3 regions of the Yersinia hibernica genome follow, and region 1 is predicted to be linked to each of the others. Evidence: predicted binding sites of a transcription regulator. Region 1 holds the regulator's gene; each other region holds the start of a gene.

Region 1 (10,104 bases):
TCGGGCTTAATCCTGAAAGCCAGGCTTTACGGGCATGGATGGTGAAAATATCACATTCACCACGTTCTGCGACAGTCTGCACGAATTCACACAAGAACTCGTAGCTATCTAATTCGTCAATCCCAATACGGGTTTTCACCGTGACGGGAATAGAAACCACATCACGCATGGCTTTAATACAATCAGCAACCAGATCTGCCTCAGCCATTAGACAAGCGCCAAAACGCCCATTTTGTACCCGATCAGAAGGGCAACCGACATTCAGATTAATTTCATTGTATCCACGAAGCTCCGCCAATTTAGCGCAATGTGCTAGCGCTTGTGGATCACTGCCCCCGAGCTGTAACGCGACGGGATGATCTTGCTCGCTATAAGCCAGATAGTCTGCTTTGCCATGGATGATCGCACCCGTAGTGACCATTTCGGTATAGAGCAATGCCTGCTTAGTTAACAAACGATGAAAATAGCGGCAATGGCGGTCTGTCCAATCGAGCATCGGCGCGATGGAAAAACGTTGTAGGGGGTAATTGCCTTTAAACTCGCTTGTACCAACGATCAAGCCTGAATCAGTGGATATGTTATTTTCGTGCATTCTGGGTCATTTTGTCGTATTTTTTCTTTATCAGCACCCCATACAGCCCCCTAATACGTGGGGTGCTGAGATAGGACAAGGGAAAAGCATGGTCTACTATAGCATAGAAAAACGCCTTCGCGCCGATGGCACTGGCGCGCTATAGTCCAGAGCAATCTCATTAGATTCTTATTGCGCTAGTTTTTGGAAAACATCTCCAAGAACTAATCTCGCACCAGCATTAGACAAGTGACTTCCATTATTATATAGCCCCCCATCTTTATTAATAATTAAACAACGGTTATCACTACATAAACTATCAACCGGTTTTATAATAATCAGATTAGGGTTTGGTGTGAGATAGTTATCGAGTGTTTCACCTAAGGAGAGTGCGGCATAATAACCTTTGGTTCTTTTATCATAGACTTTATTAATATGGGCGCTCGTCAGGTTCAGCAATCTAAAATACTCTATTTTAACATCGGTACTAATGCTAGGTATTGGGTATATCACAACCACCCGATGCCCTAAAGAAAGTAGTCTATTAATGTTCTCAGCAAGAGATTCCCATACTAACTTTTCACCAATAATAGGCATGCCGCTCGCTTTTTCCTCACCCTCTTGCACCAATTTAACATCTTTAAATTGAGCATAATTCGCGGCAATTAGAAATGTTTTTTTATTAGTGAAATCATTAATCACCTGCCAACGTTGACGATTAATTTCAGGGCACTCAGGGGCAGTACCAAACCATAATTTTTCAGAGACAAATGAACATTGCTCATATGTTAAGGATATAATACCATGACCTTTTTCCGCTAATTCACTCTGTAACGCATATTCGAATGATGCGGCATAACTATCACCCAGCACAACCCAGCTTTCATCACCAAACCTACATGCTTCTAGAGGGCTTCTATTTGCGCAGTCAATTGTTTTTTCATCAGATAGATAATTCTTACCTTCAGAGTTCCCCTTTAGACGCCTAAATTCAGGGACTTTAAAATCCTCATACATTTTTTTAGCTAAAGGCGACATGAAAGTTTCGGTCTGATCAGATGAACTATTTTTAGCTAATATGAAAACTGAAAACACAATTAAAATAATCGGCGATACAGTAATAACGACCAATTTCCAGCGAGATAACTGTTTTGTCCTAAAGGGTTTTTCAATCAAATAGAACGATAACACAGAAATAACCATTGACAGTAAAATCAACAAGATGGATGTAAAAGTATTGATTTCACCTATTTTAATTCTATAAAAAACAAATAATGGCTGATGCCAAAGATAGATAGAATAAGATATCGCCCCAATGAAAATCATTGGTTTAAGTGATAAAAAATTAGATGCTACACCCTTCTCACGAGAGAACAATATTATTAAACAAGTCCCTAGAACAGGTATTAATGTAATAACAGATGGATGTAGCATACTATCATCAACAAACAAAATGGATAAAATAATTAAAACAAACCCTACGACTGGTAATGTTTTATAATGAATTTTGCTAATGTTAAGTTTGTTTTCTAAAGTAATAATAGCAACAATACTTCCCGCCATCAGCTCCCACATTCTACTCGGTAACATATAGAACGCGAAGTTGGGTTGGCGATAGGCTAAAATGTTAGATAACACCAATGAAAGCAAAAAAAGTGAAAATATTATAGTCAGTTTTTTATCTTTAAATCTCTTACATAACCAAAGACATAAAAAAGGGAAAATCAGATAAAATTGCCACTCAACAGACAAACTCCAAGTATGCAGCAATGGTTTATATTCACTGGAATCTGATACATAAGTATCTTCACCAAAAAAGTATAAATTAGACACGAAAAACAAAGATGCCAATAGGGTTTTTACATAAATAACAAGGCTATCAGGTAATAAAAAATAAAAAGCCAAAACAGAAGAAACTAATAAAACAGCAATCATCGCTGGTAATATTCTTTTTATTCGTCTAATAAAAAAACTTTTAAAGAAAAAACACCAGCATTCATCTGCGTAAAAATTATTGTCGTTATCAAGTATCCCGATAATACAAAAAATATATCTACGCCAAGAAAACCACCCTTGAATACCTCATAGCCAAAAAGAGAAAATTTAACGTGATATAAAAGCACGGATATCACTGCAACAGCCCTTAAGCCATCTAACTCTGCCCTGTATTTGGTGATATCAGAAGACATTTTCATCTCTGTAAAAAATTAGTTTATTTATTTTCCCATAGCAAAAGTAATTTTGCAATATACGAACAATGGTACATGGTAAAATACCATTACTTTGAGTCAGTAATGCATACTTATCTTTATTTGCGAGGGCTTTAAAACTGCTAAAAAGTTTTACTTTAAATTCACTTAACCCCAAAATTGACACCAGCGTTTTAATCACAGAATCTATCAATAAAGGGATATTGAGCAACAGGTTAATATGATAAAATCTGTTCCATTCAAACGCTGCGGGATGAAACCATGAACTCAACCAACCAGGAAAAGCTGCTTGCTCAGGCTGAGAGCCTGTGCCAACAACGTAACGTCCGGCTGACACCGCAACGTCTTGAAGTATTACGCCTCATGGCGCAACAGCCCGGCGCAATCAGCGCTTATGATTTGTTAGACTTGCTCCGTGTTTCCGAGCCGCAAGCTAAACCGCCAACGGTCTACCGCGCATTAGATTTTTTGCTCGAACAAGGGTTTATTCACCGAGTAGAGTCAGCTAACAGCTATGTGTTGTGCCATCATTTTGAAGAGCCAACTCATACCTCCGCACTCTTTATCTGCGATCGCTGCAAGATTGTGACTGAACGCCCGACTGTAGGTATTGAAGAAGCACTGGCACAGTTAGCAAAACAGTCTGGTTTTACATTGCGCCATAGCGTGGTGGAAGCCCATGGCTTATGCACTAAATGTGGGGAGGTTGAAGCATGTGAAAGCCACGATCATTGTGATCATGACCATTCTATTGTGATGAAAAAAAAATAAATATCTGGCGATAAAGGTCAGCCCGTTATCAATATAGTAATAATACAGTAATAGGTTGAATTAGAATATGCGTTAAATAACACTGCCATGATAATAAATAGAAGGTACCACAGGACACGTCCTTGTGTCTTATCGATATTAGATTAGGACTAAATAGAATACTTTCCATTATTAACATCACTATGTAATAACGTATATTCTATGAAATGAAAGACCCAATATAATTTATATCGACATCAATTAAATTCCTTTTTAAGGCTGTTACCAGCGGTATTTGCTGTGGTCTTCCCAAGCTTTAACTTCTTTCTCGGCTTGCTCTTTCTGATAGCCGTATTTCTCTTGGATCTTACCTACTAGTTGGTCGCGCTTACCTTCAATAACGGTTAGGTCATCGTCAGTCAGTTTGCCCCATTTCTCTTTAATTTTACCTTTGAACTGCTTCCAGTTACCGTCAGCTTGATCTTTATTCATAATAACTCCGCTATCTTGGAATAAGTTAATTCGGTACGATAAACATTCTTTATAAAACTAATATTTTCTTAAATTAGTCACTCACAGTCTTAATTTAAATTAAGCATGATTATTTTATTTACCGTATAAATAACTATAGCAGAGGATATTAATAACTGAAGGAAAACCAATGTTACTGGTCGCAATGATGACCATAAGTGAATAACGAAACCATATTATATTCAGTTAAAACAGTAGGTAATAACGTATTATCGGATTGTTCTCAATATAAAGTGAATTAACAGAACAGAAGGTTATATGAACAATATACCCTCTAAATAAAGAGGGTATACATCAACAACTAGAATCAGATCCAGTCGCCATTGCGGATGACACCAACAGCCAGTCCTTCAATGGTGAAACTTTGTTCACGCAGATCGACAATAATCGGCTGGAACTCGCTATTTTCAGGAAGAAGCTGCACGATATTACCTTGTTTTTTCAAGCGTTTTACTGTGACTTCATCATCAATTCGCGCGACAACCACTTGTCCGTTACGCACATCTTGCGTTTTATGCACCGCCAGTAGGTCACCATCCAGAATACCGATATCTCTCATCGACATCCCATTAACCCGCAGTAGGAAATCTGCGCTTGGCTTAAACATGGAAGGGTCGACTTTGTAGTGCCCTTCAATATGTTGCTGTGCCAGCAAGGGTTCACCTGCTGCAACCCGGCCAATCAACGGTAGGCCATCTTCTTCTTCCATCAGTAAACGAATACCGCGGGAAGCGCCAGAAACAATCTCAATAACACCCTTGCGGGCCAATGCTTTTAAATGCTCTTCAGCGGCGTTAGGAGAGCGGAATCCCAGACGCTGCGCAATTTCGGCACGGGTCGGCGGCATGCCAGTTTGCGATAGGTGATCGCGCACCAGGTCATAAACCTCTTGCTGTCTGGTCGTAAGTGCTTTCATTTCGCCCCCTGTTTGTTTATACAGTCTTGCTGTGAGTATATACAGGTAAACCTGTATTGGGAACCAAAGAGTGAATAAAAACAGGGATTAATCACAGCTTATTTTTATTGTGTTGCTCACCGTGCCCAAAGCCACGATATTTCAGCCACACAACTAGCCCACATGTTGCCAGAGCACCGTTATCCAGATAAAAAGCGCCAGCAGGATAGCGAGAAACACAGCGGCAGACCCCATATCTTTGGCACGGCCTGAAAGTTCATGGAATTCACTGCCGATGCGATCAACTACTGCTTCAATGGCACTATTGATGACTTCAATAATGATCACTAACGCGACACTGCCAATCAATAAAATGCGCGCTAAAGCATCTACATCTAGCCAGAAGGCCAGTATGATAGCGACGATGGCAGCTACTGATTCTTGGCGAAATGCGGCTTCGTTTTTCCAGGCAGCACTGAGGCCTTTCATCGAATAACCGGCCGCTTTATAGATTCGGGTAAGCCCTGTTGATTGATTCGCCATGTTTTATTGCCTTTATCTTAAGTTAATGATGAGCTTTGCCGCTTTCTGTTATCTTATCACCACAGATCTCAAAACCAGTTTCTGGTATCCTTGCGACGAATTGCTAACAAGAGGCTTCATGTCGTTATGTCAGGTTGGCGTAAAATATATTATAAGTTACTGAATTTACCACTTAAACTGTTGGTAAAAAGCAAGGTTATTCCGGCAGATCCTGTGACTGAGTTAGGGTTAGACCCTTCTCGTCCTATTCTGTACGTTTTGCCTTACAATTCTAAGGCTGATTTGCTGACTTTGCGAGCGCAGTGTCAGGCGCAGGATCTGCCCGACCCATTGATTCCATTGGAAATCGATGCCGTGCAACTGCCGAGTCATGTGTTTATCGATAATGGCCCTCGAGTCTTTCGTTATTACGCACCTAAGCAAGAGTCGGTCAAGCTGTTCCACGATTATCTAGATCTGCACCGCAATAATCCGGAGCTGGACATTCAAATGTTGCCGGTTTCCGTGATGTTTGGTCGTTCGCCAGGGCGTGAAGGCCATGGTACGCCGCATCTGCGTGTGCTGAATGGTGTGCAGAAATTCTTTGCCGTATTGTGGCTGGGCCGCGATAGCTTTGTGCGTTTCTCGACCACGGTTTCATTGCGTCGGATGGCCAGTGAGCATGGCACCGATAAAACGATAGCCCATAAGCTGGCGCGCGTGGCGCGGATGCACTTCTCCCGTCAACGTCTGGCCGCTGTCGGCCCGAGCTTGCCAGATCGCCAAGACCTCTTCAAAAAGCTGTTGGCTTCCAAGGCGATTGAAAAAGCCGTGGCGGATGAAGCACGTACCAAGAAAATCTCCCATGAAAAAGCGCAGCAAAATGCGATTACGCTAATGGAAGAGATCGCCGCAGACTTCTCTTATGAAGCCGTGCGTCTGTCTGACAGGGTATTGAGCTGGACGTGGAACCGTTTGTATCAGGGTATTAATGTCCATAATGCAGAGCGCGTACGGCAGTTAGCGCAAGATGGCCATGAGATAGTCTATGTGCCTTGCCATCGCAGCCATATGGATTACCTGCTGCTCTCTTACGTGCTTTATCATCAAGGGCTTGTACCGCCACATATTGCTGCCGGTATTAACCTTAACTTCTGGCCTGCCGGCCCGATTTTCCGCCGTTTAGGGGCTTTCTTTATCCGCCGTACCTTTAAAGGCAACAAACTCTACTCAACCGTGTTCCGCGAATATCTGGGCGAATTATTCACCCGCGGCTATTCCGTCGAGTATTTTGTTGAAGGTGGGCGCTCACGAACCGGCCGCCTGCTAGAACCGAAAACCGGCACGCTGTCGATGACGATTCAAGCCATGTTACGTGGCGGTTCGCGGCCCATCACGCTGGTGCCAATTTATATTGGCTACGAGCATGTGATGGAAGTGGGTACTTACGCCAAAGAGCTGCGAGGAGCCACCAAAGAGAAAGAAAACCTGTTGCAGATGTTGCGTGGCCTGCGCAAGTTGCGCAATCTGGGTCAGGGCTATGTCAACTTTGGTGAGCCAATCCCGCTGACCACTTATCTGAACACCAATGTACCGCAATGGCGGGATGCGATTGATCCCATTGAAGCACAGCGCCCGAGCTGGCTGACACCGGTGGTAAATGATTTGGCCGGTAAGATTATGGTCAGAATTAACAATGCTGCGGCAGCAAATGCCATGAACCTGTGTTCGACCGCGTTGTTAGCTTCACGTCAGCGTTCACTAACCCGTGAGCAATTGTTGGAGCAACTTGAGTGCTACCTGCAACTGATGCGCAATGCGCCTTATGCGAAAGATGTCACTGTGCCGGATAAAACACCGGAAGAGCTGCTTAATCACGCCTTAAATATGAATAAGTTTGAGGTGGAGAAAGACAATATTGGTGACATTATCATCTTGCCACGGGAACAAGCCGTGCTGATGACTTACTATCGCAATAATATCCAGCACTTGCTGATGTTACCGTCACTGATAGCCAGTATGGTGATGTACCACCGTCGCATTACCCGCGCGGAATTATTGCGCCAAATCAGTATGATTTATCCAATGTTGAAAGCTGAACTGTTCCTGCATTACAGCAAAGAGCAGTTGCCACAAACCTTGGATACATTGATAGATGAACTGGCTCGCCAGCAGCTGATTTGCGATAAAGGGGATGAATTGGTGCTGAACCCAGCCCGCATTCGCCCTCTGCAATTACTGGCCGCTGGTGTGCGTGAAACCTTGCAACGCTACGCAATTACACTGTCATTACTCAGTGCTAACCCAAGTATCAACCGTGGTGCATTGGAAAAAGAAAGCCGGATTATGGCGCAGCGTTTGTCTGTACTGCATGGGATTAATGCCCCAGAATTCTTCGATAAAGCCGTGTTCTCGACACTGGTCGGCACCTTGCGCGAAGAAGGCTACATCAGCGACAGCGGTGATGCCATTCAGGAACATACACTGGAAGTTTACAATATGCTGAGTGCGTTGATGACGCCGGAAGTGAAGCTGACAATCGAAAGCGTCAGTATGCCGGCGGAAACCAACAATCAGTTACCCGCCCCTGAGGCCGAGGATGAATCGGAAGATTAATCCTGTAAGAGAAAAATGAAGAACAGAATGGCCAGATTTATCATCTGGCCATTTTTTTATATGTAACTCACCAAAATGCCGAGAAACAGCACCAGCCCCACATAATTATTATTCAGGAAGGCACGGAAGCAAGGATCGCGTTCACGCTGGGCAATCATCTTCTGTTGATGAACAAACAGCGCACCTGCCAGCAAAACTGACCCATAAAATGCGCCACCCAAATTCATCAACCAGCCAATAGTGACCATTAAAATCAACGTGGCCAATTGCAGCAACCCGATGATTAATTTGTCGCGCTGACCAAATAAAATGGCTGTGGATTTAACACCAATTTTCAGGTCATCATTACGATCCACCATGGCATATTGCGTGTCATAAGCGACTGTCCAGCAAATATTAGCGAGCAAAAGTAGCCAGCATACCAACGGCAAACTCTCACTCACGGCGGCAAAACCCATAGGGATTGACCAACCAAATGCGGCCCCCAGTACTACCTGCGGCAAGTGAGTGACCCGTTTCATAAAGGGATATACCCAAGCCAAAGCCAGTGCAGCCAGCGATAGCCAGATGGTCATGCTATTGAGTGTTAATACCAAACCAAATGACATCAGCACCAATACGACAAACAGGATTTTACTTTCTTTCTCGCTGATAAGCCCGCTTGGCAAGGGCCGGGATGCCGTGCGTTTGACAAAGCCATCAATCCGTCGGTCAGCATAATCATTAACAACACAACCGGCGGCGCGCATGAAAAACACCCCCAAGACAAAAACAATCAATATTTTGGTGTCAGGAATGCCGTGCCCCGCTAACCATAGTGCCCACAAAGTCGGCCATAGCAATAATAGTGAGCCAATGGGTTTATCAATGCGCATTAGACGACAATATGCCAGCCATTTGCTCTGAACAGTACTTTCCTTCAATTTATTGCTCTCCAAAATCTCACCACCACATGACACGGCTAGAACAGCATTATTTGGTATAAAGCGGCGAGGCCGGTAAAAAAACTTCAGTCAGTAACAAGGGCTTACCGGATAAACGAAGTAACGAACGGCGCGCCCAAAGGCTATCTTGTCGCCCGACTTGAATATAATCGCGGGTTAAATTATTACCACCAAATAAATAGCGCCCAAGCGGTAATGTGCCTAAATCCACCAGCGAGCGGTCCGGGCCAGACAAGGTTTCTTGCGGGATAACCGTGCGACCAAGCAACCACGGCTCATTATCACCACACAGAATGATTTCTCGTAACCAATAGCGCTCACTGACCGGCAGGTGTTCGGCATCTTCACCTAACTCATTATGGGTAATAAAGCATTCGCGCTGCGGTTCAACATGCACCCGCTGACAATGTTGCTCAAAACGCCGGGTCATTGATCCCAACTCCATCAGCCAGTCAGCAATGTCCACGGGAAGAGTTGGGCGCTCAATGGCACACCATTGAATGGGTTTTAAAATTGATGCATTGCCGGTCAGCATGCGAGTCGCTCCCTGCCGAGGATAAAATACGCATCCTCGCAATTGGTCATTGGTGGTCAGTAAATAGGGCATCATTGTAGCGCAGAATAGATATCGAGCGACATCAGGTTACGGGTTTATTACGCCCGGCAACATCGCGCCATCACTTAATTTTTTTATATTCGTCAATATATTCAAGTATATCGCTAATTCTCATATCCACTCCCCAATGTTGCTGGCTGCTCTCGACACCTCTTGCTGAGTGGTATCCATCATAGGCTTTATCAAAATCAATAGGATAGAAAGTGTTGGTTTTTTCATCATATAAAACATTATTAAAATTTAAGTCATCATGAATAATATTGTGATAGCCAAGGTCATCCATCATGCTCAAAAATCGCTCCTTCGCACTGGGTGGGAAAATGGCGCGCTTAATACTGGTCAATGTTCTCCCCGGTACACGGTACATTCTTATATAGTATTGATTTCCTTCAGCAATTAGCTCGGCGGCCCCCTCGCCATAATATCGATTAAAAAACTCAACTTCTTTC
Region 2 (10,104 bases), 1.7 Mb from region 1:
GCCCTCATTGGCATCCCAAGCTCGGGTTAATAACTGCAATAATGTGGATTTTCCGCAACCGGTACGGCCTAATAGCGCGATATGCTCCCCTGCGGCCAGTGACAGCGATATATTCTGCAAAACAGGTAATGGCTGCTGCGGATAAGTAAAACTCAGCCCTGTCACTTCTAGCGCCACTGGTGAAGTTAATGCCGGACCGTTAACGGGGAATGTCACTTCGGGCTTTTGTTCCATCAATTGCCCAACTCGGGTTGCAGACGCAATAACCTGCCCTAAGTGCTGGAAAGCGCCCGCTACCGGTAATAGGGCTTCAAATGCCGCTAACGAGGTGAAAACAAATAGGGCCAGTAACGCGCCAGGCTGATTATCGCCACCAATCCCTGCGGCGGCTAGCCATAAAATCAATGTTACCGTCAGACCCGAAGCGAGAATCATTAGCGCTTGCGCCAAACCTGCCAGAGAAGCTTGCTGTTTTTGGCGAGCCATCCAGCGCAGTTCAATCTCTTCCAGTGAAGCTCGGAAACGTTGTAATGCACCAAATACCAGCAACTCGGCCTGGCCTTGTAACCATGAGGTCAACTGTGAACGGTACAGACCGCGTAAATCGGTCAAATCGCGGCCAATAGGCTGACCAGCACGGTAGAAAATCAGCGGTACGAGCAATAACAACCCGAGTAGGATGGCCCCCAACGTCAACGCTAAATTGACATCCAGATAGCTCAGGCCAAAAGTCACTGCCGCAATAATAACAATGGCAGCCACCAACGGTGATATTACCCGCAGATAGAGATGGTCGAGTGTGTCAACATCGGCAACTAGGCGGTTCAGCAACTCGCTTTGGCGAAAACGGGCAATACCCGCAGGGGAGAGTGGCAAGATTTTCTGGAACGCAAAAACGCGCAGATGCGCCAATACTCGAAATGTTGCGTCATGACTGACGACTCGCTCGGCGTAGCGGCCCGCGGTTCGGGTAATCGCCGCACCTCGGACACCTGCCGCAGGTAGCAGATAGTTAAAAGTATATAATCCTGCAGGCCCAGCAATGGCGGTGCCGGCCAAGAACCAGCCCGATAAAGTCAGTAGCCCGATACTGGCGAGTAGCGTGATAATTGCTAACACAATACCCAGACAAATCAAGAACCAATGACGGCGATACAACGCCAGAAAGGGGAGAAGTACGCGCATGATTAAAGCTCCTCACTGCGGTGAGACAGCAGATTGGCAAATGAACCCGCAGATTGACTTAAACTGGAGTAATCACCTTGCTGAATTAATAGGCCATTATCCATGACCCAGACTTGGTCATACCCCAGAGTATCTTCCAACTGATGAGTAACCAGTAATGTGGTCTGCTTACGGGAGGCTTCTTCTAGCGCTTTCATTACCAACTGTTCGCTATGGGCATCCAAACTGGCAGTGGGTTCGTCTAGCAGTAAGAGCCGACACGGATTCAGCAATGCTCTGGCAACCGCAATCCGCTGGGCTTGCCCAACAGAAAGGCGCGCCGAATGGTCACCGACTTCAGTATCCAGCCCTTGCGGCAAGTCAGTAAGGAATTCATCAATATAGGCGCGCTTAATCGCCAGTTGTAGCTGGCGGTTATCAGCATCGGGTTGGCTTAACACTATGTTGGCCCCCAGCGTTTGCTCTGGTAAGGTCGGATTTTGGCCAACCCAACTTAACTGTTTACGCCAAGTTTGCGGATCCAATTCCCGCAATTCCATGTTATTGACTTTTAATGAGCCACGGTAAGGTAAAAAACCGAGCAGCAAGTTAAGTAATGAGCTTTTGCCAGCACCACTTAGGCCGACGATGGCGACTCTTTTGCCTGCCGATAGGGAGAACGTCAGTGGCCCGGCTAAACGAATACCCGTAGGGGATAAAATTTCCAGCTCGTTGGCTTCTAGTTTGATAGCACCTGCGCCGTCCAGTATTTTATCGCCTTGGCCAATTGCTTCACTTTCACTGCTTAAAAATGTCACTAAGGACTCAGCGGCACCCACAGCTTGTGCTTTGGCATGGTAAAACGTTCCTAAATCTCGCAGTGGCTGGAAGAATTCTGGTGCCAGAATCAAAACCAGAAAACCAGCAAACAGTGTGACGCCAAGGCCATAACTGCCGAAATTCAACTCCCCTAAGTAGGAAAAACCAAAGTAGACGGCCACAACGGCAATGGATATAGCGGCGAAAAACTCCAATACCGCGGAGGAGAGGAAGGCCATTCGCAGCACCTCCATGGTACGCCGGCGGAAATCCTCTGAGGATTCGCGAATTTGATCCGTTTCTGCTTTGGCGCGGTTAAATAGCCGCAAAGTATCCAAACCACGCAGGCGGTCGAGGAAGTTACCACTTAAACGAGCCAGTGCCACAAAGTTGCGCCGGTTGGCATCAGCAGCACCCATCCCGACCAGCGCCATGAACAAGGGAATCAGTGGTGCGGTAACAAATAAGATTAAGCCTGCGGCCCAGTTGATAGGGAAGACCGCAATGAGGATCAGCACGGGAATAAAGACAGCTAAATACATCTGCGGCAGATAGCGAGAATAGTAATCCTGCATATCTTCAATTTGTTCCAGAATAATTGTCGCCCAACTTCCCGCAGGTTTGCCTTTTACCCAGGCAGGACCAAGTTGTTCTAGCCGGTCTAGCACCATTTTGCGAATCTGCTGGCGCACTTTCATACCACAGATGAAGCCCACCCGCTCACGTAACCAGCTGATCACCGCCCGGACGGCGAAAGTCCCCGCCAGTAATCCAAAATCAGTCATCAATGCCGCGCGGGGGATTTTGTCAATAATCAAAGATTGCAGCAAGGTCGCCAACAGCCAAGCTTGAGCGATAATCAATAACCCACTGAGGAGGCCAAGTAACATGGACAGGCGGAGCCAACGTTGCGCGGGGGCGCTTTGTTGTTTCAGCCAACGAATCAACTCATACTGTCTTGTTTTATTCATCAGGCAATTTGTCTGCGCAGAGTTCGGGGAAACTTCAAAAAATGTTTGTCATCCCTGAAGGTGACAAACTGGCGAGGGCCAATATTACCTCGTCATGCCATGAGGTGAAACCATAATGCTTGTGATAGTCGCCGCATTAGTCGATATCTATAATTTGCTGTTTTTCATTGATATGTAGATATACAAAAGCAAAGAACAGCAGAAATCAAAGACGGGCGGCTCACGTGTGTGTCAGCTGCCCGTCTATTATTCGTTGAAACTGTGATACCCGATACCAAGATTAATATGGATTATTTATCGTTAGCTAATCCATCCAGATAGCGTTCGGCATCCAGTGCGGCCATACAGCCTGTGCCGGCCGAGGTAATCGCCTGGCGGTAGATATGATCCATAACATCGCCTGCTGCGAATACACCCGGAATGGATGTTTGCGTCGCATTACCCTGAAGGCCCGATTGCACTTTGATATAGCCATTTTCCAACGCCAACTGGCCGCCAAAAATAGCAGTGTTGGGGCTATGACCAATCGCAATGAATACACCCGCGACGGCTAATTCTTCGGTTTCGTTGCTTTGGGTGGACTTCAGGCGCACCCCTGTTACCCCCATCTCGTCACCCAGCACTTCATCTAATGTGCGGTCAGTGTGCAGGACAATATTGCCGTTTTTCACTTTTTCCATCAGGCGGTCAATCAGGATTTTTTCTGAACGGAAGCTATCACGGCGGTGAATCAGATGAACTTCAGCGGCAATATTCGCCAAGTACAGCGCTTCTTCAACCGCAGTATTACCACCACCGACCACGGCAACTTTCTGGTTGCGATAGAAGAAACCATCGCAGGTAGCGCAGGCTGAAACCCCTTTACCCTTGAAGGCTTCCTCCGATTCCATGCCGAGATAGCGGGCAGATGCGCCAGTCGCAATAATCAATGCATCACAGGTGTATTCCGCGCCATCACCAAATAAGCGGAATGGGCGATTTTGTAAGTCAACTTTGTTGATGTGGTCGAACAGAATTTCGGTTTGGAATTTTTCTGCATGTGCCTGCATCCGTTCCATTAATGCCGGGCCGGTCAGACCTTCCGGGTCACCTGGCCAGTTTTCGACATCGGTGGTGGTGGTCAATTGACCGCCTTTTTCCATTCCGGTAATCAATACAGGGTTCAGGTTGGCGCGTGCCGCATAAACGGCTGCGGTGTAACCTGCAGGGCCAGACCCTAAAATAATCAATTTGCTATGTTTAGCCGTGCTCATGAATACCTCTTTCCCACAATGGCGGACAATGTTAGCGATTGTAGGGAAATTTGCGCATTAAAAAAAGCAGACAAAAATGTTGTTAGCGATTTGTTTGATAGGTCATGCCTATTTAATAAACTAAATGCACTAAGAATCGACAGTTAGCCAGTAAATAAAATTAAGCTGAGCGCAAATTAGACCAAAATTCATTTCTACGTTATGGACAAAATAGCCCTAAAAAGCTTTAACCCCATAAAGAATGTGGCTTGCAAGCCGATAGTGCCAAAAAACACCCATGATCTTGATAGGCGTATTTGCACCATTTTATCGCAAATAAACGGCGAAAAAATAGGTGGGGGGAGGCGATTGAGATTTTAATTCTGGCACGTTCTACTGATTTAACTTCTTTTACTTTGACAATCGGCTGTGCATTTGCGAAAACATCATAGGAAGAAGAAATTATCTGCGCGCCATAATTTCAGATTTGGTATCAGTGATACCAAGCGAAAACCCTGGAATGTTTTCGATTAATACTGGATGGCATGTGGAGTATGCTCTCGAACAACTGCAGGGGGGAATTTTTGCGGTTGTTTGTGATGCGCTATCTCTTCCTCAACGCTAATAATCATCGAGTACCTCGCATACAGTTGACAGACAGGGTGTGAGATAACAACGTATTGATATATTTGCATAAAACAGGCTGCGGGTCGTTGTTTGCAACAAGCTAAAATTTATTGCTAATTGAGGCATGTCGCAAACTCAAGGAAATTAAGAGAGACTATAAGATGATAGATAATAAAAAACGCCCGGGGAAAGAGCTTGATCGTATAGATCGTAACATCCTCAATGAATTGCAGAAGGATGGGCGCATCTCTAACGTTGAGCTTTCAAAACGAGTAGGGTTGTCACCAACACCATGTCTGGAACGGGTTCGCCGCTTAGAGCGTCAGGGCTTCATTCATGGTTATACCGCACTGCTTAATCCACAGTATTTGGATGCATCACTGCTGGTTATCGTTGAGATTACTCTGAATCGTGGCGCTCCGGATGTATTCGAGCAATTTAATGCCGCTGTAAAAAATCTTGAGGAAATTCAAGAGTGTCACTTGGTTTCTGGCGATTTCGACTATTTGTTGAAAACCCGTGTGCCTGACATGTCTGCTTATCGTACATTACTCGGTGAGACCTTGCTTCGCCTGCCGGGCGTTAACGACACCCGTACCTATGTGGTCATGGAAGAAGTGAAGCAGAGTAACCGCCTGGTGATTAAAACGCGGTAAATAGGCAGGTGCAAAACCTGAGTAATTTGGTTACACTCCTGTTTATTCATACAGTTTCAACGCCGGGGGGTTCTCGGCGTTGTGACTCATACCCGTTAACAGGAACCTGGAGAGCCTTTCTTGAGCCAGGAATATACAGAAGATAAAGAAGTTACTTTAAAAAAACTCAGCAGTGGGCGTCGCTTGCTTGAGGCTGTTTTGATTGTAGTAACGATTTTGGCAGCCTTCCTAATGGCCGCGCTGCTCAGTTTCAATCCTTCAGACCCGAGTTGGTCACAAACCTCATGGCACGAACCTATCCATAATCTTGGTGGCAGTGTGGGTGCCTGGATGGCCGATACGCTGTTCTTTACTTTCGGCGTCTTGGCTTATGCCATTCCCGCCATTATGGTTATGCTGTGCTGGGCGGCGTTCCGTCAGCGTGATACCAGTGAACATATCGATTACTTCGCACTCTCGCTGCGTTTGATTGGCACATTAGCGCTGATTTTAACGTCATGCGGGCTGGCAGCATTGAATATTGACGATCTTTACTACTTCGCCTCCGGTGGCGTAATTGGCAGTTTATTCAGTAATGCTATGTTGCCGTGGTTCAATGGTGTGGGTGCTACTTTGACATTGCTCTGTATTTGGGCTGTTGGCCTAACGCTGTTTACTGGCTGGTCATGGTTGGTCATTGCGGAAAAGATTGGTGGGGTCGTTTTAGGTTCATTGGCATTTATAACTAATCGCTCGCGTCGTGAAGAACGTTATGACGATGAAGATGATAGTTACCCGCTTGATGATGCAAATTCTGTTGAGCAAGATAAAGGTGTAGTAGTCAATAAGACTGCCGCTGCGGGTGCTGCACTGGTGGCTAACTCTGCCCATGCAGATGACGACGATGTTTTATTCTCGGCACCATCAGTAACAGATGCGCCTGTCAGTCCCCCATCAGATGCTGCGATGCTGGCCCCAATCAGTGAAAATGCGGCTGAAACCGAAGATAACTATGACCCACTATTGAGTACATTACGTGCGACAGATACCGATGATGGTGAGCAATCCTTATTATCTCAAATAGGCAGCCTGCCAGAAGTGGCTATTAGCCACAGTGCAGCACCCATAGTTGATGTGCCGCCGCTCTATTCATTTGAAATTCCACAAGAAGTGATGTCCCCAGCACCAACGCAGGTTACATCATCGGGTGAACGGCCTGAGCCACAAATGGGCTCATGGGATAAGCCAGCCATCCCTACCAGCCATTCTCCCTTTGATTTTTCAGCGGCACAAAGTCATAGCTTGCCAGTGGAAAACACGCCTTATGTGAGCCCAGGATTCGGCACAGATGCCGATATCGATAATCTGTCTGCTATGGGCTCAGTCAGTGGTCCTGCGTCTACTGCGGCAGGCATAGCAGCAAGCACCGCTACCTTTATGCCAGCATTTACTGCTACCAGTGATAGTAGTTCTCAGATTAAACAAGGTATCGGCCCAGAGTTACCGCGGCCAAACCCAGTGCGGATCCCTACCCGGCGTGAGCTGGCATCTTATGGTATTAAATTACCTTCACAGCGTATGGCGGAGCAGGAGCAACGTGAGCAAGAAGCACAAACGCCACAAGTTGCCGAAACGCCATTTGCTGCTGGTGCCACATCTGAGGATGAAGATGCTTTGCAACAAGCAATCTTGCGTAAGGCTTTTGCTGACCAGCAATCAGAGCGTTATGCAGCATCATCTGACACTGGAATTAGTGCCTTTTCAGTGGTCGAGCCCGAAGATGAGCAGGCGTTACAAGAGGCAGCATTGCGCCAAGCTTTTGCCGCACAGCAGCAACATCGCTATGGGGTAAATCATGGTGAAAATAGCGGGCATGAACCCGCTGCTGTTGAAGAGATGCAGCCGGTCGATACCCACAGTGCTTTTACATTCTCGCCTGTTGCTGATTTGGTGGATGATAGCCCTCGTGAGCCGGTGTTCACGCTTTCTCCTTATGTTGATGAAGCTGTGCCGTCAACAACCGCGCCAACGACTTCAATGCCTGAGCAACCAGCAGCCTATCAGTCAGCGGGAATGAGTCAATCTCAGCAAGGCTATTCAGGTCAATCAACACCAGTACAACCCGCTGCACCTGTGCAGCCAGCCCCGGCGATGGACAGTTTAATTCACCCATTCCTGATGCGGAATGACCAGCCGTTAATCAAACCGACAACACCATTACCTACGCTAGATTTACTTTCCTCTCCGCCAGCGGAAGAAGAACCTGTAGATATGTTTGCGTTGGAGCAAACCGCTCGCTTAGTTGAAGCGCGCTTAGGTGATTATCGGGTGAAAGCAGAGGTTGTCGGTATTTCGCCAGGGCCAGTGATTACCCGCTTTGAGCTAGATTTAGCTCCGGGTGTTAAAGCCTCACGTATCTCCAATCTTTCGCGCGATTTGGCACGTTCACTGTCTGCCATTGCCGTGCGTGTGGTTGAAGTGATTCCAGGCAAACCTTATGTCGGGCTTGAACTGCCCAACAAACATCGTCAAACCGTTTATTTACGTGAAGTGTTAGATTGTGCCAAATTCCGTGATAACCCATCTCCCTTAGCCATCGTACTGGGTAAAGACATTGCTGGGCAGCCAGTCGTCGCTGATTTAGCGAAAATGCCTCACTTGCTGGTGGCGGGTACGACCGGTTCGGGTAAGTCAGTTGGGGTTAACGCAATGATCCTCAGTATTTTGTATAAAGCTACCCCAGATGACGTGCGCTTTATCATGATTGACCCGAAAATGCTGGAGTTGTCGGTGTATGAGGGCATTCCTCATCTGCTAACCGAAGTGGTTACCGATATGAAGGATGCGGCGAATGCATTGCGTTGGTGTGTCGGTGAAATGGAGCGGCGCTATAAGTTAATGTCCGCATTAGGGGTACGTAATCTTGCCGGATACAACGAGCGAGTTGCCCAAGCTGAAGCTATGGGGCGGCCAATCCCAGACCCCTTCTGGAAACCCTCCGATAGTATGGATATCTCGCCACCTATGTTGGTGAAATTACCTTATATCGTCGTCATGGTAGATGAATTTGCTGACCTGATGATGACAGTAGGTAAAAAGGTGGAGGAACTGATTGCCCGTTTGGCACAGAAAGCGCGTGCTGCCGGTATTCATTTGGTTCTGGCGACTCAGCGCCCGTCAGTGGATGTCATTACTGGCTTGATTAAAGCTAATATTCCAACCCGTATTGCCTTTACGGTTTCCAGTAAAATTGACTCGCGGACTATCCTTGACCAAGGCGGGGCCGAGTCGTTACTGGGGATGGGGGATATGCTGTACATGGCACCTAACTCCTCAATTCCAGTACGTGTGCATGGTGCTTTTGTTCGTGATCAGGAAGTGCATGCTGTTGTTAATGATTGGAAAGCTCGTGGTCGTCCTCAATACATTGAGAGCATTCTTAGTGGGAGTGATGAAGGTGAGGGTGGCAGCCTTGGTTTGGATAGTGACGAGGAATTGGATCCATTGTTTGACCAAGCGGTAAGTTTTGTTCTGGAGAAACGCCGCGCGTCTATCTCCGGGGTGCAGCGCCAATTCCGTATTGGTTATAACCGAGCGGCACGCATCATTGAGCAAATGGAGGCCCAGCAGATTGTCAGTACCCCAGGTCATAATGGTAATCGTGAGGTTTTAGCACCGCCGCCGCATGAGTAATATCTTGTACTGAGGTTATTAACATTGATAGGGCCGCTTTGCGGCCCTTATGCAAAGAAGCGTAAACTCCGTATTTATCAGATTAATATACTAACGCTAGAGTAATGCTTCCGCTAAAGTGCATGGGTTTAGGGTATGCATTTAGCTTGCCGGTCATAGACTTAAACGGCGCATAGAGTGACAATATATTCGCTCACTGCATCCGCCTTTATAGCCGCCCGATGAGGGCGCAATGAATTTTATAAGGTATGTAGAATAATGAAAAAATTGCTTGTGGCTTGTTGTTTGTTATCGGGTTTAATTTCAGCTCACGCGCTGGCAGACGCCAGTGCCGACTTACAAAGCCGCCTGAGCAAAGTGAACAGTTTCCATGCTAACTTTTCGCAGAAAGTGACCAGTTCAGATGGCGCAGCGGTACAGGAGGGCGAGGGTGAGTTGTGGGTGAAACGGCCTAATCTTTTTAACTGGCATATGACTTCCCCCGATGAAAGTGTCCTGATTTCTGATGGTGAAACGCTGTGGTTCTATAACCCGTTTGTTGAGCAAGCCACCGCTACCTGGCTGAAAAATGCGACAGGGAATACGCCATTTATGCTTATCACCCGCAATAATCCCGATGATTGGAAGCAGTATAATGTGCAGCAGAAAGGTGATGATTTTGAGCTGACACCTAAAAGCGCAAGCGGCAATTTGAAACAGTTTGCTATTAGCGTGACGCCAACGGGCACAATCAAAAGCTTTACTGCGGTTGAGCAAGATGGGCAGCGCAGCGCTTATACCTTGAAAGGTCAGCAAAATAGCTCGGCGGATGCCAGTAAATTCAAGTTTACTCTACCAAAAGGTGTAACGCTGGACGACCAGCGGCAGTGAGGTCAGTGTGAGTAATATGTCCCTCGATTTTTCCCAGAATGAGTTTCAACCACTGGCCGCGCGTATGCGGCCTTTGACGTTGGAACAGTATAT
Region 3 (10,104 bases), 2.0 Mb from region 1:
GATGCATCACTGGTGGCTGTCAGTACCGGTTTGTTGCAAAACATGAGCCGCGATGAAGCAGAGGCGGTTATTGCCCATGAAATCAGTCATGTGGCGAATGGTGATATGGTCACCATGACCTTGATTCAAGGTATTGTGAATACATTTGTTATTTTCATTTCGCGTCTGATTGCACAGGTGGCCGCCGGCTTCTTGTCGGGAGATCGTGATAATGAGGGAAGCAGCTCGGGTAACCCGATGGTTTACTTCGCCGTCTCAATGGTATTGGAGCTGGTGTTTGGTATTCTTGCCAGCATTATTACCATGTGGTTCTCGCGTCATCGTGAATTCCATGCTGACGCCGGTTCGGCGAGACTGGTGGGGCGCGAGAAGATGATAGCGGCATTGCAGCGGCTGAAAACCAGCTATGAACCGCAGGAAACGGGGAGCATGATGGCTTTCTGCATTAACGGTAAATCTAAATCATTCAGCGAGTTGTTTATGTCCCATCCGCCGCTGGACAAACGTATTGAAGCTTTGCGTTCTGGTGAATACCTGAAGTAACCCGCCTTGAAACTCAATATAAAACCCCGCTTCGGCGGGGTTTTTTAGTACTAAAGTCGGATTAACTGCGTTTTTGACTCACTCGCAGTAGGCTAACCAGTGCCGCGATACTGGCGAAGCCGCCGGCGAGGATGAGCGAGGCGTGGGTGCCGTTGTCAGCAAACAGATTAAACATCAAAGCAACCAATGCCGCCCCGGATGTCTGGCCCAATAGGCGCGCAGTACCTAGCATCCCACTGGCCCCTCCGCTGCGATGTTGTGGGGCGGCGGAGATAATGGTGTGGTTGTTGGGGGCCTGAAACAGACCAAAACCTGCACCACACAGCACCATACGCCAGATAATATCCAAATCGCTGGGGTTGGCAGGCAAGATGGCCAGCAAGAACAAACCACTGGCGAACACTGCCAAACCAATCCCTCCGAGCAATCCGGCATGATAGCGCTCCACTAAACGGCCAGCGATCGGTGCGACCACCATGGTGGCCAGCGGCCAAGGGGTTAAGAGCAAGCCGGTGGCAACTTCATCACGCGCCAACACGGTTTGCAGGAAGAAAGGCAGTGAAACCATGGCTAGCATCTGTGCGGCAAAAGAACAAACGGAGGTGCCAATTGACAGCGCAAAAATAGGAATGCGCAGTAAATCGACCGGCAACAAGGGGAAAGGTTGCTTGAGTTGGCGGCGCACAAAGAAAAAGCCAATCACTAGCAATGCAATGACTTCAACGGCAATTAATGTCGGGCTCTGTTCTTGGGCAAAACCACTGATGGCAGTTATCAGTAAACCGAATGTCAGCGCATTCATAATGCAGCTGGTGATATCAAAACGGTTACCGTTGCTCTTCATATTGTTGGCTGGCAAGTACTTCATGCCCAAGCCCCAGGCCACCAATCCGATCGGCACATTAATGGCAAATAGCCACTGCCAGGATGCAACCGACAGCACTGCGGCGGCAATGGTGGGGCCTGCGGCGGCTGAAACCGCCACAATTAAGGCATTAATACCGATACCTCGGCCTAACTGGGCTTTGGGATAAATAATGCGGATCAGGGCGGTGTTCACACTCATCAGTGCGGCAGCCCCCAATCCTTGCAATATGCGAGCCAATGTCAGTGTCCATAAGGAGTCGGACAGGGCGCAAAACAGCGATGTCACACTAAACACCAGTAAACCGGCTTGATAAACCCGCCGATAGCCAATGATGTCACCCAATGATGCCATCGAGAGCAAAGATACCGTAATGGCAAGCTGATAAGCATTTACCACCCAAATAGACGTGGCTGGGCTGGCATTCAGGTCACGGGCTATCGTCGGTAACGCGACGTTGGCAATAGTGCCGTCCAGCACCGCAATCATAATACCTAAAGCAATAACGAAGATGGCGGCATAGCGCTGGGGAACCGGCATTCCATCGGTGGCTGATGGGGTCATAGGTTTTGTCTGTAAAAATAATAAGGTAAGTGAATCTTTCTATGCTAACGGCTATTGTGTTTGAATGCATCCTGACAAGTCGGGTTATTTGTAAAAGACCATTTTACGGCCAAGCATCGTCGCAACAGAGTATCGCAAAGAAAAGCCTCTCCCGCTCAGTGAGATTAACAAGCTGATAATGACCGTAATTTGTTAAAATCAGTAAAAATAGAACCGCGATCACGGAAAAATGAAACATCGTTTCTATAATGTGAGATAGTATTAGCCGAACAGGTTTCCCTGCGGGCAAATTTTAATTCTCTGATGATTTTAAGGACTTTCCGGATGGCTAAAGGTAAACAAATCCCCCTGACATTTCATACTTATCAGGATGCCTCTACCGGTGCACAAGTTACACGGCTGACACCGCCAGATGTGACTTGCCACCGTAACTATTTCTATCAAAAGTGTTTCACTCGTGATGGTAGCAAACTGTTGTTTGGCGGTGCTTTTGATGGCCCGTGGAACTACTATTTGCTGGATCTTAACACTCAGGTGGCAACACAACTGACAGAAGGGCGCGGTGACAATACCTTTGGTGGTTTCTTGTCTCCGGAGGATGATGCGCTGTTTTATGTCAAAGATGGCCGTAATCTGATGCGCGTAGACCTGGCTTCCTTGGCAGAAAGTGTGGTTTATCAGGTGCCAGAAGAGTGGGTTGGCTATGGTACTTGGGTGGCAAACTCAGATTGCACCAAACTGGTTGGCATTGAGATCAAACGTGAAGATTGGCAGCCACTGACCGACTGGAAGAAATTCCACGAGTTCTATTTCACCAAACCGTGCTGCCGCTTGATGCGTGTTGATCTTAAAACGGGCGAATCTGCGGTTATTTTGCAAGAAAATCAATGGCTCGGTCACCCTATCTATCGCCCATATGATGATAATACCGTGGCGTTTTGCCATGAAGGGCCACATGATTTGGTTGATGCCCGCATGTGGCTAATCAATGAAGATGGCAGCAATATGCGCAAGGTGAAAACCCATGCGGAAGGTGAGAGCTGTACCCATGAATTCTGGGTGCCAGATGGCTCGGCCTTGGTGTATGTCTCTTACTTAAAAGGTAGCACAGACCGCTTCATTTGCAGTGCTGACCCAGAGACATTGGAAAATCGTCAGTTGACCTCCATGCCCGCCTGTTCACATCTGATGAGTAACTATGATGGCTCATTGATGGTCGGCGATGGCTCTGATGCGCCGGTTGATGTACAAGACGACAGTGGCTATAAAATCGAAAATGATCCTTTCTTGTATGTTTTCAATATGAAGAATGGTACTCAGCATCGTGTTGCCCGCCACGACACTTCATGGAAAGTATTTGAAGGTGATCGCCAGGTCACCCATCCACATCCTTCCTTTACACCTGATGATAAGCAAGTGCTGTTTACCTCAGATGTTCACGGTAAACCGGCCCTATATTTAGCCACATTACCTGAATCAGTCTGGAAATAGTTGAATTTTGCACTAGCCTCTTTCTTGGAAAGAGGCTAATTTGCTGTCTGCAAGGCTTTTATCCGATTATTCACATTGGTTTATTGCACAGTCTCGCGACTTCCCTTTATAATAAAACCACTGTTCTATTTTTTTTAAAACATATTGTTTTATGAAACACAGAAAACTGAGTAGGGTAACCAAAAAATGGCTATTGCAGATCTAGATAAACAGCCCGACTCTGTATCGTCGGTTCTGAAGGTTTTTGGCATCTTACAAGCCTTGGGTGAAGAGCGGGAAATTGGTATTACCGAACTTTCTCAACGGGTAATGATGCCTAAGAGCACAGTGTACCGCTTTCTTCAGACCATGAAGTCCTTGGGCTATGTTGCCCAAGAGGGCGAATCAGAGAAATACTCCTTGACGTTGAAGTTATTCGAGTTGGGAGCTAAAGCACTACAAAATGTCGATTTAATTCGTAGCGCTGATATACAAATGCGTGAATTATCCAATGAAACTCGTGAAACTATTCACTTGGGTGCCTTGGATGAAGATGGCATTGTTTATATCCATAAAATCGATTCTATGTATAACCTGCGGATGCATTCTCGCATTGGGCGTCGTAATCCACTGCACAGTACGGCAATTGGTAAAGTGCTGCTGGCATGGCGTGACCGCGGTGAAGTAGAAGAAATCTTGTCTCATATCGAATTTACCCGTAGCACTAAACATACGTTGGCTAGCGCCGCAGAACTATTGCCCGTGCTGGATAAGGTCCGTGAACAAGGTTTTGGCGAAGATATTGAAGAACAAGAAGAGGGGTTGCGTTGCATCGCAGTACCTGTTTTCGACCGCTTCGGCGTCGTGATTGCTGGGTTAAGTATTTCCTACCCAACATTGCGTTTCTCAGAAGGCAGCAAGAGCGATATTGTGAAATCTTTACATCGTGCCGCGCGCAATATTTCAGAACAGATGGGCTATCGCGAGTATCCTTTCTAAGGAAACCGCCCCATTAGGGTAAATACCGTATAATTATTGGATATTTTTAATCAGCTGTTAATTATAACTATTTATTCCTTCCCATGCCAAACGGCTCCTCTTATCAGGAGCCGTTTTTATTGACAATCTCCGCGCTGGGCGGCAACGTCAAGGCACTTAATGCATCACTTCTTAAATCTTAATAATTATGATTTAGCAGCATTGTTTACGGTCTATTTAGTTCTGCTGAGTCACTATAACGGTGCTTAAACATATTATATAGGGAGAAATATGATGAGGAAGTTATTAAGCGCCGGGATATTACTGTTGCTCGCTGGTTGTAGCAGTTCCCAACATGATAATCAGCATAAATTGATAGATCGGGGTGATTATAAGGTTGATAGCAGTGTATCTTCAGTTGCCCAGAATGCCCGAGTGCGGTTCTTGGTGCTGCATTATACCGCGCTAGATGATGCACAATCACTGAAAGTACTGACACAAGGACAGGTCAGCGCCCATTATCTGGTCAAAACTCATCCTGATAATTTGGATGGCAAACCGGTGGTTCTGCAATTGGTTCCTGAGTCTGAGCGTGCTTGGCATGCTGGCGTCAGTGATTGGCATGCTGGCGTCAGTGATTGGCATGGGCGCAGTAGCCTCAATGATACCTCGATAGGCATTGAAATCGTCAATAAGGGGTTCACTGAGAAGATGTTGGGCCGGCAGTGGTACCCTTATAACGAATCACAAATTCAATTGATTGAGCGGCTAACCAAGGACATTATTGAGCGTTATAATATTGACCCGACAGATGTTGTTGCCCACAGTGATATTGCTCCCCTAAGAAAATCCGATCCCGGTCCCTTGTTTCCATGGCAGCGTTTAGCTGAGCAGGGCATTGGTGCCTGGCCTGATAACGCGACAGTGACAAAATATATTGATGGCCGAAATAAAAATGATCTGGCCTCCGTGGCGGTTATCCAGCAGGCGCTAGCCCGCTATGGCTACAAAATCCCACAGACGGGCGAGTTAGATGATGAAACTCGTCAGGTCATTACGGCATTTCAGATGCACTTCAGGGCGGATGATTTCAGCGGTGCTCCGGATGTAGAAACAGAAGCCATTGCCTTGGCGCTAGTTGAGAAATACCGCGCTGTTGGTTCTTGAGGCACCGTCGGAGTGCATGAATGCGTTAAAAACAAAAAGCCAGTCTGCTGACTGGCTTTTAATGGCTAACGAGTGATATTTACTGATGGGCTAAATCGCCATCATCATCACTGTTGAGAATCTCTTTATCTGTTTGTTTCATCAATTGGCTGGTAATGGTTCCTGCCGTCATTGAACCACTCACATTCAATGCGGTACGGCCCATATCAATCAATGGTTCAACTGAGATAAGCAAAGCAACCAGTGTGACCGGTAAGCCCAGCGCAGGTAACACAATCAATGCTGCAAAGGTCGCGCCGCCGCCAACACCGGCGACACCGGCTGAGCTGATAGTGACAATGCCGACCAGTGTGGCAATCCACATTGGGTCGAGCGGGTTAATGCCGACAGTGGGGGCGACCATCACCGCTAGCATGGCAGGATAAAGTCCCGCGCAACCATTTTGGCCGATAGTGGCGCCGAAAGAGGCTGAGAAGCTGGCGATAGATTCAGGGACGCCCAAACGGCGAGTTTGTGCTTCTACATTCAGTGGGATGCTGGCAGCACTGGAGCGGCTGGTAAAGGCAAATGTCAGCACGGGCCAAACTTTGCGGAAGAATTTCAGTGGGTTAATGCCAGTGAAAGACAGCAGCACGCCGTGTACCACAAACATAATGGCCAGGCCCAAATAAGAGGCAACCACAAAACTGCCCAGTTTGATGATGTCTTGAATATTAGAGCCTGCAACTACTTTGGTCATCAAAGCCAGTACGCCGTATGGTGTCAGCTTCATCACCAAGCGCACGAGCTTCATTACCCAGGCTTGTAGAGTGTCAATCGCTACCAGTACCCGCTGGCCTTTTGCTACATCGTCTTTCAGCAATTGCAGGGAGGCGATACCCAGGAATGTTGCAAAGATAACAACGCTAATAATTGAGGTTGGGTTGGCACCGGTTAAATCGGCAAACGGATTTTTGGGGATAAAGGACAGAACCAGTTGAGGCACGGTCAAGTCAGTTACTTTGCCGAGATAATTGCTTTCGATAGCGCTTAAACGCGCTGATTCTTGTGTGCCTTGCACCAGCCCATCGGCAGTTAAGCCAAACAGATTAGTGACCAGTACACCGACCAGTGCGGCAATTAATGTGGTGAACAGCAATGTGCCAATGGTCAATACACTGATTTTACCCAGTGAAGCGGCATTATGCAGTTTGGCAACAGCACTTAAGATAGAAGCAAATACCAATGGCATAACAATCATTTGCAACAATTGTACATAGCCATTACCGACAATATTAAACCAAGTGATAGATTCTTTTAGCACCGGATTATCTGCGCCATAGACCCATTGCAGCCCCAGACCAAATAGCACACCCAGTCCCAGACCTACCAAAACTTTTTTGGACAGACTCCATTGTTTATGCCGAGTTTGTGCCAATAGTAATAGCAGTGCCACAAATAACAGCACGTTAATCACAAGCGGTAGGTTCATCCCCAAATCTCCAAATTATTATTTTAAATATTGGCTGCTTATTCTGTTGCAATTATTAGCTGGAATAGCGCCACACACAGTCAACTGTGTAATTAGGCGCGTATGTTAGCAGTTCCTAAGTCGGCTCACTTATATCCAAAAAGAATGTTATATAAATTTTTGCCACTATTTGTATGGGATGTGTACAATTTGGTGATTATTTGCCCATTAAAATGTGATCACAATCTAAAATTCTTCAATTGTTCCATATAGGATTGCAGTGGAATGGTGGTGTCAGTTTGCCAATAGACGGAAAAACAGACTAATAGAACACATAATACGCGTTCTAATTGGTTACCTTTCTGTGGCCGCAGTAGCGGAATACAAAAACGCCAGCGGCACGGCCATAACAGTGGGACACCTGCCGGTGTAATCATATCGGCCAATAGATGGCTGAAATAGCCAATAATCATCGCGTGGAATGCATCAGCGGGGATAATCCAATCGCGGGAGATATCCATTTGAAACAGAGCAATACCGCCAATCACGGCCAATAAGCTATGAGTAAATCCGCGATGACCAAATGCGCGAGCAATAGGGGTCGATATCCACTTTAGCCGTTGACCAAGGATGGATTTGGGGTGGTCAATGTCTGGCAGCAAGGACGTTAACAGGGCGCCAGGTATAATATGCCACCAGTCGCCATGTGCCAGTTCAGGTGTGAGGCCGACTTTCTTGGCAAAAATAACGCAGGCGACAGAAAAAATCAGGTGTCCTTCTCCTGTCATACGTGAATTCCGAATCTGTAGCTGTTGATTTATCCAGTATATGAGATTTGTCTCGGTATGAATAGCCGTTACGCTGTAACTAAATGTCTCATTTTTTGCCAACTGAACCGGTGTTTTAGCGGCAAATCATTCAGGGGGTAAATATAGAAGTGTAAAGCGGAGTATTAAGCTGCAGACAGTGGGCAGTAATGCGCGGTTTTGCAGCAATATACCGGCATAAAAAAAGGGAAAAGCGACCGGGAGTCAACTTTTCCCCAAAGTAATACGGGTATGGGCATAATCACAAATAATGATGAGGGTACTAACAACCAAACTTTTATTAACAACTACACATCTATAAGGCCAAAATTAGAAGCTGTATTGCACGCCTACACGATAGCGAGTTTGGCGCTCGTCAGTGGTTTTGCTGCCAGCAACGTTACCGATAGCAACATATGGCTTCCAATTTTTATCCCACTTGTAAGCGACTTTCAGGTCATGACTCCATTCTTCTTTCTCTTTATTTGCCAGAATTTCGTCTTCGGATTTCTTGTAGTTCAATTCATATTCAGCTGAATAGTTTTTCAAGAAATTATAGGCAAACAACATGGTGAACTCATGGCCTTTCTCTGTGGCTTTAGTCTGAGCTGGCTGGTTACGTTTGTAGTATGGGCGGTAACGCAGTGATGTTGAGAAATCATCAGTGAAGGATACTTTGCCGCGCAGGTAAGGGCGGTAGTTATTAGAGTCAGAAGAAGATTCTAATGAGAAACCAGGTTCCAGTTGGAATGTTTTATTGAACTGATAAACATAACTGGCAACCACTTCAGTGCCATTACTGACTTGCTCGTTGAATGGTTTATTCGGGGTAGTATCGGAGCTGTGCTGGCCCCATTTTCCCTCTAAAGATAAACCAAAGCCATTTGCAAAACGGTTGGAAATCAATAAACGATCTTTATGATCAGATTTACTGGTATCTTTCATTTCGTGCCGGTAGTCAATTGTTGTTGCCACGGAGCTAAAGCTGATTACAGATGCCACTGCCAGAGTCAGTAATTTAAATTTCATTTTTATATAATCCCAGGGTTATGGTTATTTAAATCAAAAGTCATTAACAATTTAATAAAGAATCAACATACGACTAAAAAACAATTTCACGAACAAAGAAACAATGTTTCATTTATTGTGAATGCATATTCTATTTATATTAATAAATATTTTTGTGATCCAGATCTGTGTTGGTGATTAATTTTTTAAACAGATATTAAATTGTGATGTCGGTCTGATTGGCTATTATTTTTTTGTTTATAAAACGAAATAACCCCGCCAAATTAATGGCAGGGTTTAATAACAACTTAAGTTAAATTAATTCATTAACGCATTGCGCGTTTCAGAATACGGTCACCTTGTTTATTAAAGTATTCTGCTGTTTCTTGTACTGTCTTCTGGCCATAGTCGATATATTGAATTGCATCGCCGAACAGTGAAACGATTTGCGGATCATCAAAGTATGGTGAAGTTGTCATTTTGTGTGGCAATTCCAGTGCCATATTTAAGCCGGCAACAGAAGGATCTTCATCTTTAATAACCCCGGAGGAGCGAAGTTGAGCGACAGCAGTGGCACTCAATGGTACGCCACGCTCCAGACCCAATGCTTCAACACCTTCTTTGCTGTTCAATAAGAAGTTGATTAACATCGCACTTTCTTTTGGATGCTTGGTTGTTTTACCAATTGAAAGCATCTGTGCAGGTTTAAAGAATAAGCCAGCATCTTTTGCTCCTGGCAGCATTGGGTATGGGCCAAGATCCAATTTTGCAGGTTTGGTCAAGTTATCGGAATACTTAGTTATTGTGGAGTTCCACATATAAGTACCGGCCCACTCACCATTAATCCATGGCTTCATTTCATACATATTACTTTTGCCGAATGAAGCATAGTATTTGGTGGATGGCATAACATGACTATCTACCATGGTCTTATACATGGTAAAGAACTCAACCCACTGTTCTGGCGTGTAGGCAAATTTCTTACCTGCTTCATCAATAGTAGGAATATTATATTTTTGAGTCATATAAGAGCGGATTAATGCTAATGTATCTTGGTGCTCTAATACTACTGGGTAATATTGATCACCCAGTTTCTCTTTAAATACTTTACCCGCAGCAAGTAATTCATCCCATGTTTTAGGATATGCTAAACCTGCTTTAGCCCAGGTTGCATCATTGTAATAAAAGATACGAGCAGTAACTGAAATTGGAATACCATTCAATTTGCCATTAACTGTTGTTTGTTGCAGTTC

The links. The regulator LexA, encoded in region 1, represses DNA repair genes until DNA is damaged. The targets are predictions, from matches to a motif close to TNCTGTATGTACATACAGNA.
Positions count from the first base shown of each region.
Region 2: a site for LexA is predicted at 5,506-5,525, ahead of D5F51_RS05955 (DNA translocase FtsK 4TM domain-containing protein). Genes of this name have one in related genera too.
Region 3: a site for LexA is predicted at 7,845-7,864, ahead of D5F51_RS07610 (metal-dependent hydrolase). Genes of this name have one in related genera too.

Region 1 covers NZ_CP032487.1:4,316,037-4,326,140, forward strand. The annotation lists gene dusA (tRNA dihydrouridine(20/20a) synthase DusA) at 1-592, opposite strand, end outside; gene D5F51_RS20255 (acyltransferase family protein) at 761-2,506, opposite strand; gene D5F51_RS22845 (acyltransferase family protein) at 2,524-2,760, opposite strand; gene zur (zinc uptake transcriptional repressor Zur) at 3,043-3,552, shown strand; gene D5F51_RS20265 (CsbD family protein) at 3,814-4,023, opposite strand; gene lexA (transcriptional repressor LexA) at 4,370-4,978, opposite strand; gene D5F51_RS20275 (diacylglycerol kinase) at 5,132-5,500, opposite strand; gene plsB (glycerol-3-phosphate 1-O-acyltransferase PlsB) at 5,627-8,095, shown strand; gene ubiA (4-hydroxybenzoate octaprenyltransferase) at 8,152-9,018, opposite strand; gene ubiC (chorismate lyase) at 9,068-9,574, opposite strand; gene D5F51_RS20295 (OspG family effector kinase) at 9,717-10,104, opposite strand, start outside.
Region 2 covers NZ_CP032487.1:1,265,744-1,275,847, forward strand. The annotation lists gene cydC (heme ABC transporter ATP-binding protein/permease CydC) at 1-1,185, opposite strand, end outside; gene cydD (heme ABC transporter permease/ATP-binding protein CydD) at 1,188-2,954, opposite strand; gene trxB (thioredoxin-disulfide reductase) at 3,245-4,207, opposite strand; gene lrp (leucine-responsive transcriptional regulator Lrp) at 4,975-5,469, shown strand; gene D5F51_RS05955 (DNA translocase FtsK 4TM domain-containing protein) at 5,590-9,141, shown strand; gene lolA (outer membrane lipoprotein periplasmic chaperone LolA) at 9,400-10,011, shown strand; gene D5F51_RS05965 (replication-associated recombination protein A) at 10,019-10,104, shown strand, end outside.
Region 3 covers NZ_CP032487.1:1,606,717-1,616,820, forward strand. The annotation lists gene htpX (protease HtpX) at 1-543, shown strand, start outside; gene D5F51_RS07585 (MFS transporter) at 605-1,972, opposite strand; gene ogl (oligogalacturonate lyase) at 2,297-3,463, shown strand; gene kdgR (DNA-binding transcriptional regulator KdgR) at 3,650-4,441, shown strand; gene D5F51_RS07600 (N-acetylmuramoyl-L-alanine amidase) at 4,715-5,587, shown strand; gene D5F51_RS07605 (L-cystine transporter) at 5,667-7,058, opposite strand; gene D5F51_RS07610 (metal-dependent hydrolase) at 7,277-7,825, opposite strand; gene D5F51_RS07615 (oligogalacturonate-specific porin KdgM family protein) at 8,174-8,872, opposite strand; gene D5F51_RS07620 (ABC transporter substrate-binding protein) at 9,178-10,104, opposite strand, start outside.